2 regions of the Neobacillus sp. 19 genome follow, and region 2 is predicted to be linked to the other one. Evidence: riboswitches for the same ligand, from Rfam matches in the RefSeq annotation. Region 2 holds a riboswitch; the other holds the start of a gene.
The links. Region 2 has a riboswitch for preQ1 ahead of queF (preQ(1) synthase). Riboswitches for the same ligand answer to the same signal wherever they lie in the genome.

Region 1: it holds a riboswitch for preQ1, as region 2 does, so the genes downstream of both, ACO1D1_RS04995 (QueT transporter family protein) here and queF (preQ(1) synthase) in region 2, are expected to answer to the same signal.

What each region holds. Positions count from the first base shown of each region.
Region 1 is NZ_JBMPZU010000019.1:221,756-227,444, forward strand. It holds gene ACO1D1_RS04975 (VOC family protein) at 1-9, opposite strand, end outside; gene ACO1D1_RS04980 (DinB family protein) at 202-726, opposite strand; gene ACO1D1_RS04985 (GNAT family N-acetyltransferase) at 887-1,657, shown strand; gene ACO1D1_RS04990 (copper homeostasis protein CutC) at 1,671-2,363, shown strand; gene ACO1D1_RS04995 (QueT transporter family protein) at 2,573-3,124, opposite strand; PreQ1 riboswitch class I at 3,131-3,175, opposite strand; gene ACO1D1_RS05000 (VOC family protein) at 3,282-3,653, opposite strand; gene ACO1D1_RS05005 (hypothetical protein) at 3,984-4,280, shown strand; gene ACO1D1_RS05010 (VOC family protein) at 4,396-4,791, shown strand; gene ACO1D1_RS05015 (GNAT family N-acetyltransferase) at 4,805-5,323, shown strand; gene ACO1D1_RS05020 (LacI family DNA-binding transcriptional regulator) at 5,405-5,689, shown strand, end outside.
Region 2 is NZ_JBMPZU010000073.1:18,717-24,405, reverse strand. It holds gene hflX (GTPase HflX) at 123-1,379, shown strand; PreQ1 riboswitch class I at 1,470-1,516, shown strand; gene queF (preQ(1) synthase) at 1,769-2,269, shown strand; gene ACO1D1_RS23090 (queuosine precursor transporter) at 2,286-2,927, shown strand; gene ACO1D1_RS23085 (hypothetical protein) at 3,075-3,503, shown strand; gene ACO1D1_RS23080 (PspA/IM30 family protein) at 3,505-4,176, shown strand; gene ACO1D1_RS23075 (response regulator transcription factor) at 4,353-5,027, shown strand; gene ACO1D1_RS23070 (sensor histidine kinase) at 5,074-5,689, shown strand, end outside.

The DNA.
Region 1 (5,689 bases), on a different contig from region 2:
TACTGTCATAAATAATCGCTCCTCGTCTCCTAAGAATAATTACATGCTTTAATCGATAGTCCGAAGACAGGCATCTCGCTGGCACAAATCAATAAAAGCAGCCACATCCTAGTATTACCGATAAATTAATTATAAAACAAAGAACGCATGTTCGCAATGATAAAATTGGTGTCAGGCACCATTTGCACTACTGCCACGGTATTATTTCAGGCCTGGCAGGTATCTTTCGCGTATGATGTTGGTATGGTGGATGGCGTGGCCGGCGATGATGTAGGCGATGGCGCGGGTGGTGATTTCTGTGCCGTTGGCAATGCCTGTTCTGTTCCATGCTTCAGCCGCCATGGTTTGGATTAGTGTGATGGTGGCATGTCGTACTGCTGTAAAGTCTTCAAGGATCGTTTTATTTGATATCTGGTCAAACTGAGACCCGTTAATATAATCGTTTTCGTTAAAACCGGCTAAGGGGGTCTGGTCCCCGCGTCCAACGCGAAGCAGGCGGTAGCTCATGATTCTCTCGGTATCCGTCATATGGCCAAGAACCTCTTTTACGCTCCATTTGCCGGAAGCATAACGGAATTTTCCATTTTCCTCTGAAATTCTGTCGAAAAGATTCGTCATCTCCGCCAAATTTTCTTTTAAAATTTCTAAAAGATCACCCTCTGAAACAAGTTTTACATAAGAAACATAATACTCAGGATATTCACTTTCTAATGGACGATGCAGCATATTGTTCTCTCCCTTCGAATGTAGCGGTATCTTATTACCTATTAATCCTAACATAGTAATCTAAATATTCGAAAGTATTGATCTAATAATCTTTGTAAGTGTTTCATCTTCTTCATTTTTATTAAAACCATACTCATGGTAAGCTGTATGAGGAAAGGTAGTGGGAAATATGCCTGACTTATTATGGGTAGAAAGTTTAATAGGGAAAAACTTTAAAATCTTAAATGGCTTTCCTTCCTATATAATGATTGAGCAAAAAGAAAAAACAGCCGGCGTCATTTCAGAGGAGGATCTCCAAAGCTTACTTGAATTTTTTTCCCATTGGGGATTGAAGAGATTAGTAGTGTCTTTAGATAAGTCGACAGCGGAATTTGAATACCTCGCGGAATTATTCCTAAATAATGGGTTTGAACACTTTTCCTCAAGAGTAGAGGTTTATAGGGATTTAACCAATCTGGATGAACAGAAAAGAATGTTTAACTGGTCTTCTTTAGCTGACCATTGTTTTTCACAAACGGATTTTAAACAACTATTGGCGAGGTGTATAACAGGTTCTGCCAATAAAGCTTCATCCTTAACAATGGATGAATATCTGATGTCTTTGGAGAGCGAGTTAGGGAAGGGATGGGAGCAGTCTTGCCGTATATATCATTTGCAAGATACACCGCTGGGAATTTCCATCCCACATATCGAGCCTGGTACAATAGACGAGGGAAGATTGTTTTATTTTGGCCTATTGCCGGAAATGAGAGGAAAACGCCTCAGCAATGATCTGCATCTCCAATCATTATGGGCTTTAAAAGAAATGGGAGCTACATACTACATTGGGAGTACGGATATCGCAAATAAGAAAATGCTAAGAGTGTTTGAGAACAATGGCTGCAAAGTTAAGTCGGAAACGGAATCGTATAATAAATATTTTTCTAAGTAAGAGAGGTTTTAAAATGAGCAAAGTAGAAATTATTGTCTTAAATGATGAAGATGCCAAAACGGCGGAAGCCTATGGTGCAGACCGTCTTGAACTAGTTTCCGCCATGACAGAAGGCGGGCTGACGCCCAGTTACGGAATCATAAAAACAGTTGTCCAAAGCGTGAAAATTCCTGTGATGGTCATGGTTCGGCCCCATAGCTTTTCGTTTATGTACCGTAAGGATGAATGGGGAGCGATTCGCCAGGATATTCAAGCGGTGAAGCAATTGGGTGCCGCGGGAATAGTCTTTGGTGCCTTAACTGAGAAGCAATCAATTGATTTTGACATGCTTGCCATGGTGGTAGAAGAAGCAAAAGGTTTATCGGTAACGTTCCATCGCGCGATTGATGAAACGAATCTTATTGTTACTTATCAATCCCTTTGCCAATCTCCTTACCATGTTGACCGAATTCTTACCTCAGGAGCTAAACCGACAGCAAAAGAAGGCCTTGATTCATTAAAAAAGATGATAGAGGAATCGAAAAAATCCGCAAACAATCCAGCCATCATGCCGGGATCAGGTTTATCTACTGAAAACATCCAATCCATTCACGGACAACTCCAAGCTGCTGAATACCATTTTGGCTCAGCAGTTAGAATTGGCGGAGATTTTCGCAATCGTATCAACGGAGATGAAATTCAAAAAATCAAAAGAATGGTGAACTAGAAAAGCAAAAAGAGCTGTTGCTTTATTTAACACAAGCAGCAGCTCTTTCTATTTATTGTCCAGCTCCAGGCACCACCGGCTAGAGTCCTTCGCTCTCCGTCCTACGATAAGTCAAGCACGAATGCGCCGCTGGCTCTTCGTGTTTCCTTTATCTCAGTTGGAGAGTTCCAGGCCATACGCCGATAGACAGGCGCCTTCCGCTTTCCTTTTTAAATCATTTTATCAAAACGAACACGTTTATTAATCATGTACATAACTGGCATACCAATGGCCATCACGACAAATTCACCAACTGCTGTTGTCAGCCACGTGAACATGAATGGCAGATCAAACGCCAAGTGGAGTTCAAGGGCAATCAAGAACATCGTGAACGTGAATACAAGAGTATTGACAATCATCCTCGCCCACAACCCTTTGATAAAACGTGCGCATGCAATCGTGATTAACAAGGCAATCACTGATTGACCGACACCGAAAATCAGGTCATAGGCTTTCATTGGTGAAAAGAACAAATTCGTTAAAAATACACCAAGAACGATTCCATAAATGTACTTTTTGTTAAAAACAATGAGGTGATTGAACATCTCCGATACACGGAATTGGACTTGAGTAAATCCAAATGGCTGGATCAAGGCCGAAACTGCAATGTACAATGCAGCAATAATCCCACCCGTGACAATTCCCTGCACTTTGCCTGCACGGACAGTTCCAGCAGAATTGGCTCCAATTGGCTGTGCCAATGTGTTAGTTGTTTTCTCCATATTCATTTCTCCTTAGTTTTTTTACGTGGGAGGTTCTCGAACCACGTTAAAATATATTACTTGCAAACTAATATATTAATATAAAAGAAATCACCAGTCAATGACACTATTTTGGAAAAATAAAGGATACCGCTCTAAAACGGTATCCCTTTCATCTTTAAGTATGTACTTCACTCATTAACGCATGAATATTGTCTTCAGGGTCTTTGAAAAACGCCATCCAAGTCTCGGTTTGTCCGATTTTTGCAACGACATGCGGTTCACCAATAAAAGAAATCCCTTTTTCAATAAAATCCTGGTAAGCGGCTTTAATATCATCGACCTGAAAATATATCACCGAACTTGGATGCGCAAATTGTTCCTTCTCCGGCAAACTCAGAAGAAGTCGGAGCCCATTGCATTCAAAAAATGCCATTGTTTCAGTATGAAACAGCAGTGGAAGCGCCAATACCTCCTTATAAAATGTTACAGCTCTTTCAATATTCTTCACAGGCACTCCAATTTGTCCAATACCTTGAATTGTTGTCATTAGAATTTCCCCCATCGCAATGTCATTACAATCTATTACATTTTATGCTAAATTAACTTACTTTTCAAAAAATAATAGGTAAATTAATATTATTTTTCTTCTTGGGCATACTAAAAGAAAAAAAGGAATGGCTGATAGATGAAGTATAATAAAATGTTCTTGATTGCTTTGATCATAGTCCCCTGGCTGTCCTTACCCATGTTAGGGAAAAAATCGTTCCGGCGGTTTTATCCGGGTGCACTATTTGTGTGTATCTGGGTTACAGTTGAGAGTTTGTTGGCAAAAAAACGGGGGTGGTGGCGATTTTATGAGAAACTAATTCCAAACTTTATGGGTGAAATTCCTTTTATCGTTGGGCCATTTTTCATCGGCTCCATATGGATATTAAAATTTACCTTTGGAAATTTTTTTCGTTTCCTAATACTAAACTCGGTTATTGACTATTTGTTTGTTCACCCAGGAATGGTCATTCTCAGAAAGATGGGGATTGTTTCTTTGTTCAGAATGAAGCATTATCAGATGGGAATATTATTTTTGGGCAAATCGATTCTGATGTACGGTTTTCAAACCATTATTGAAAAAATACGGAAAAAGCCAAAAACGATTATAGAAAAAATCTTTTCATAAATGCAACTCCGCCACAAGCTGGGTGATCCCTACCACTTGTGGTTTTTTTTGATTACCTGATAACGGTGAAATGTTACAATCAGGATAGAAGGTCGTGAGAAAAGGGGAAACCGGTATGCTGCACCATCTTGAAATCTATGTATCTGATTTAACGAAATCGGGCGAATTTTGGAACTGGTTTTTAACGGAATTAGGCTACGAGCCATATCAGAAGTGGGAGTCGGGTACCAGCTGGAAATGCGGCGAAACGTATATCGTATTTGTACAGGCGGAAGAACGATTTCTCGATATTCCTTACCATCGGTCAAGAGTCGGTTTAAATCATTTGGCCTTCCATGCACGATCCATAGAACAGGTCGATCAACTGACAGAACAATTACGGGAAAAAGGGATAACAATTCTATATCAGGATAAACATCCATATGCCGGAGGAGGATCACACTATGCTGTTTATTTTGAAGATCCGGATCGAATTAAAGTAGAGGTAGTAGCACCTGGCAATAATATATAAAGGGGAAAGAGATATGGGAGAAGAACAAATTTCATTGGCAACCGCGGCAGATTTAATAAGGGTTGATCAGCTTTTCCAAGATTGTAAAGAGGCACTGCAGCAACAGGAAATCTATCAATGGGATGATGAGTATCCGAATAAAGAGTATTTTGCACATACGATTAACGAAAAGGAACTGTTTATTTTACATAATGAAACGACAATACTCGGAGCAATGGTACTAAACGAATGGCAGATTGATGAATGGGACGAGGTCAACTGGACGAATAAGGCAGGTACCTATTTGATCCTTCATTCCTTTTGCACACATCCATCTGTTCAAGGAAAAGGATATGGGGGGGACATGCTCCAATTTGCCGAAAATATGGCTAAGGAACAGGGGTATGATGGAATACGGCTCGATGCTTATTCCGGAAACAAAGGATCATTAGGCTTTTATGAAAAAAGAGGTTACAAAAAGACGGGGGAAGTAAACTTTAAGTCAAAACCTGCCGGGCATGGGACGTATTTCTGTTATGAAAAACTATTTTAACCTGTGCTAAAAAACCTTTCATTTTTCCAACACTTGTGTAAAATAATTGTAGACCAGTAAGGGATGCAGGAGGAACTATTCATGGTAACGATTAATGAGATTGCCGAAAGGGCGAAAGTTTCCCGGACAACCGTTTCAAGGGTATTGAATAGTTCCGGTTATGTAAGTGAAGAAGCAAAAAAAAGAGTATTAAAGGTAATTGAGGAAACGGGTTATGTTCCGAGTGAAAATGCAAAATCGCTGCGTACAAAAAAGACAAAGGTCATTGGCGTGGTCCTGCCTAAAATCAGTACAGAAACATCTAGCCGACTTGTGAAGGGAATGGATGAAATTCTTGCCAAAGAAGGATATCAAATTCTCTTAACA
Region 2 (5,689 bases):
CCCCAGCCAAGATTAGTTTTTGGCCCCTTTTGGGCATCTTTCGTGATGCATTCATCCCTTTACTTTGCACAGGCAGGTCGTCTGTGTTTTTTGTCTGTTTTTAAAAAAGGAGGAATTTACTCATGAGAGAAAATCAAAAAGCGCTTATTGTTGGTGTCAATATCAATCATCAAGCTGATTTTTCTTATTCGATGAAGGAATTGGAGAACCTGGCAGCTGCCTGTGAAATCGAAGTTGTCACCGAAATTACGCAAAATTTAAATCGCATCAATAAATCACATTATATCGGTACTGGTAAAATCGAGGAAGCGAAACGGATCCTGGAAGAGACTGATGCAGATGTAGTCTTATGTAACGATGAATTATCGGCAACGCAAATTCGGAATCTGGAAGAAGGGCTTGATCGAAAAGTCATTGACCGGACAATGTTAATTTTAGATATATTTGCCGAACGAGCCAAAACGAGAGAAGCGCAGCAGCAGGTGGAAGTGGCACGCCTTAAGTATTTGCTGCCGCGAATCATTGGCTCAAGGGAATCCCTGGGGCGTCAAGGCGGTGGCGTTGGTTTGAAAAATAGAGGTGCCGGTGAAACAAAATTAGAACTGGACCGCCGGAAAATTGAAGCAAAGATTGCCGACTTAAATAAAGAACTAGAAACGCTTGTCTCGCAGCGGGAAACGAGGCGCAGCCAACGGAAAAAAAGCGGCATTCCGCTCATTTCCTTAGTAGGCTATACAAATGCCGGCAAATCAACAATCATGAATGCCATGCTCCGAAGGTCACATCAATCACCAACGAAACATGTGTTTGAGAAGGATATGTTATTTGCAACACTTGATACTTCCGTTAGAAAAATAAAGCTTGCCAATCACCAGCCGTTTTTGCTTTCTGATACAGTTGGTTTTGTGGATAAGCTTCCGCATCACCTTGTAAAAGCATTTCGTTCAACATTGGAGGAAGCGGCAACGGCAGATTTGCTCATCCATGTGGTTGATTTTTCAAGTCCGTATGTTGAAAATCTCATTAATGTAACAAATCATACGTTAAAAGAGATGGGAATCAATCAAATCCCAACGATTATTGCTTATAATAAGTCGGACATAGCCGATGTTGAATTTCCTGTGGTGAAGGATCGAAGCGTTTATCTTTCTGCTAAACAAGGAATAGGAATAGAGGAATTAGTCGATGTGATCAGTGCGCAGATTTTTAAACATCCGATCCATTGTGAAATGCTGATTCCATTTGATGAAGGCCGCCTCATAAATTACCTGAATGAGAATGCAAATGTACTTTCAACGAGCCACGAAGACAATGGCACCAAGTTAACGATGGAATGCAATCAAGATGATTTTGAAAAATACCAGGAATACGTTGTTTAACTGTCTGGAATAGTTTCCGGAGGTAAATTTTTGTTTGACGTTTTAGAAACAGTTCTTTATGATAATAGGGAAACGAATACCCGTACTTAAACGGGAGAGGTTCATAGCTGATACCCTCTATAAAAAACTATGGATACATGACTCTATGCCATGTCCATAACGGACATGGCTTTTTTGTTTTTTATCCCGAAAGTTTGTATAGGATCTTTGGCTGAAACTCTCTTGATAAAGTGTGGGAACACATTTTTATGTCTAGCTCCAGCGCCTAGCCCCTCGAGGTCACAAGCCAATCCGTCCAAAAGGTTAAAAAGCAACCTTTCGGCCGGCTCGTCTTGTGCTTGTCGGGGCTGATCAAGGCGCTTGCGCTTTTCTTACTAGGGGGTTTTTTTATGTCTGGCCGCAAGCCTACAGAAGGATTAAAGGATTTAACATTATTAGGGAATCAAGGGACGACCTATTCATTTGATTATGCACCCGAGGTATTGGAGTCAGTAGACAATCTGCACCCAGAGCGTGATTATTTTGTAAAGTTTAATTGCCCGGAGTTTACGAGCCTTTGCCCGCTGACCCGGCAGCCGGATTTTGCGACAATGTATATCTCATATGTTCCGGATCAAAAAATTGTCGAGAGCAAGTCTCTGAAACTGTATCTTTTCAGCTTTAGGAATCACGGCGATTTCCACGAGGATTGCGTTAATATCATCATGAACGATTTAATTAAATTGCTTGATCCGCGCTACATTGAGGTATGGGGTAAGTTCACTCCAAGAGGAGGAATTTCCATTGACCCATGGTGTAACTACGGGAAGCCTGGAACGAAGTATGAGGAAATGGCCAGCTACCGGTTGATGAACCATGACCTTTATCCAGAAAAGGTTGATAATCGCTAAGGGAGGCAGGAAGAAAATGATTTTTTATTTAAATGGAATTTTTGTAGGGCTGTTGATTTTGGCGAACATCGTTGCGGTTAAGCTTTTTAGCATCGGGGATTTTGCCATACTGCCTGCAGCAGTCATTGTGTATATTTTTACCTATCCTCTCATTGATGTAATCGTCGAGGTGTATGGAAAAAAAGAAGGACGGAGAACGGTTCAGGCGGGACTGATTATGCAAATCCTTGCTTTAATTTTCATAATAATTACGATTCATCTCCCGGCCGCACCTGTATTTAAAGAACAAGTGGAATTTGAAACGATCTTAAATGGAAGTTTTCGGGTTATTCTAGCGAGTTTAATTTCTTATGCAATCAGCCAAAACTTGGATGTATTTGTTTTTAATAAATTAAAAAAACGTCATGGTCAGAATAAGCTATGGCTTCGCAATAATGCATCCACAATGCTGAGCCAGTTGATTGATACAACAATCTTTATCACGATTGCCTTTTATGGAACAATGCCAATCGCTATCCTGGGAAGCTTGATTCTAACTCAGTATATCTTTAAGTTTGCAGCAGCCATCCTAACAACACCATTAGTTTATGGGCTCGTCCATTTCATACGGAAACAGGAAACAAAAGAACAGCACACCACTGTAATGAGTGATTACTAAATTGCATGTTTCGAAGCAGTCGTTTTAGCGGCTGCTTCTTTTATTTTTTCTATTTCTATTAAATTTTTTAATCTCTAGTTAATCTTTCACCAAGTTTTCACCGTTCTTTTATACACTTCAATCATCAAGAACGAAAGGAGGAATAAAGTGATGAATGCTAGAGTGAAAAAAGGGATCTTTTGGGGTGCTGCTATCACTACCATGATGTTGTTCATTAATGTTATCCACTATTTTGTAGGAGGTACCAGCGCCTTTGCCGAAGGACGGCATGGCCATGGACCTGGAGGACCGGGCGGCATGAGGCAGCATGGCGATTTTGGACCGCCGCAGCATATGATGAACGGTCCCCATCAAGGCAGCGGATTTCATTGGCTTGGAACCCTGCTGTTCCTAGTAATCGGAATCGTCATTTTGGTTTTAGTAGTGAAATGGCTAAGAAGGAAAGCAAAAGCTGCTTCAATGCAGCAGTTTATTGATACATCGTTAATGAGTTCACACCAACCGTTTTTGAATCAAAATGCACGTATGTTAGATCAGTGGGAAAAAAATATAACAACAAAAAAGGAGAGTTTATAAAATGGGTATTTTTAAAAGATTAAAAACAATTGCGAAGGCTGATATCAATAGTTTGCTTGATGGAGTAGAAGATCCAATTGCACTGTTAAACGAATACTCACGTGAAATGGAGCAGGAAATGGCAAAGGCCCAAAGAGCATTATCCCGGCAAATTTTTGTTGAGAATAAACAGGCTGCCCTTATTCTCGAAACGAAGGAATTAGTCGATAAAAGAACCCGTCAGGCTAAGCTTGCTATTGATCAAGGCGATGATTCGATAGCAAAACTGGCAGTACAAGAAAAGTTAAACCAAGAAAAGCAGTTAAGTTTCTACGAGCAGCAATATGATGTGATAAAAGGACAGACAGAAACCCTTCGAGAAAAGTTGGCTGATCTGCAAGAAACCTATCGCGAATTACAGCAGAGGAAAATCCTTTTAGCCTCTCGGGCAAATGTGGCGCAGTCGATGAAACAAATTCAGAAGGCAACGGTTTCCTTCCAGACAGACAATATCTTGAGAGGAGTAGCCCGGGCAGAGGATAAAATATTAATGATGGAGGCGGAAGTGCAAGCTGGCAGTCAGTTTGCAAGTCCATTACTCCAGCATGATGCGGTCCTTCAAAACTATGTCAACGAGGAAGATTTACATCGTGAAATTGAAAAACTTAAAAATGAAAAAGTGACTCTAAGTTAAGTAGAGATAGCTAGGAAAGGGAGCCCCAGTAATAAACCTGGTGCTTCTTTTGTTTTTAAGCTGCTGTTACAATTTCTTAAGTTAACGTTAAGATTGTAATGGTAGGATTCGAGTTGACGGGGAGCATTTTTTTAAAAAACCCCCAATTAACTTGAATTTAAAGGGGTTCGTGAGAGATGAACATTTTGTTAGCAGAAGATGATCAGAGCCTGGGCGAATTAATCATATATATGCTGAAAAAGAAGGCCGGTTACAAGGTCGAGTGGGTGATGGATGGTGAAGACGCCTACGATTATGCCGATTATTCTCATTATGATGTGTTAATTCTGGACTGGATGATGCCGAATGAGAGTGGGGTGGATGTCTGCCGTCGCCTGCGAACACATGGCTATTCCGGTGCGATTTTAATGCTGACTGCTAAAGATACCGTGCAAGACCGGATTGAGGGATTGGATTCAGGTGCAGATGATTATCTGGTGAAGCCGTTTGAAATTGATGAACTTTTGGCCCGTTTACGTGCACTTGCCCGCCGCAATTATGCACCGATTTTGGAAGAGGAAATCCGGATTGATAATTTAGTTTTGAATCGGTTAAGCCATATGGTTTGTTTGGGAAATGAGAGTGTTCAGCTGAGCCCCCGCGAATTTCAGCTATTGGATTTATTGGTGCAAAATAAGGGACAGGTGCTGCCGCGCGAGGTTATTCTTGAGCGGATTTGGGGCTATGATGCCGATATTGCTCCTAAAACCATTGATGCAACGGTGAAATTAATTCGAAAGAAGTTAGTTGCTTTTGGTAAGCAAGATCTACTTCAAAGTATTAGAGGGGTAGGTTATAAGCTTGAACACTAATTTTCTTTCATTCTTTCGTTTATTCATCAACCATAGGGAGAAAGATGTGTTTAAAAACACTCAAGGTCGATTAACTCGAATTTATAGTGGATTGCTGATTTTATTTCTAATCCTTTTTATTGTCATTGTGTATTCGGTTCTATATGTTGTGATTTTAAAAAATGAGGAACACGAACTGCAAACATTGGTGAATCAGGAAGCTAGATTCATTGAAAATGATTTGTGGGAAAATAACAAAGGTGACCTTCGTGGATTTCAAAATCAAGAGGTTGTGTTTGCGGGTGTGAATCAATTTTTCTATTATGTCGTCGATTCAAATGGAGAAATGCTAATGGGGAGTGAGACGAATCCCCGTTTTCGCCCAGATTTGCTGCGCCTTGTGAGCGCTGGATTCCGGAAGGGTAATGAAGTTCGTCAAGAAACATTGCGGGTTAGGAATTTTCCGAATGGCGGGGGGAGGAAAGGGGAATTTCATTCTCCTAATGAGGATCAAGATGTCCGCCTGATGATTGCGAGACAATCACTTTACTATAAAGGTCAATTCGTCGGAGAGCTGTATGTAGGAAAGGACATTTCATTTATTTATCAGCTATTTAGCTGGCTAATCATCATATTTGCAGTATTAGGGATTTTATTTATAGGTATCGCCCTAATTATTAGTG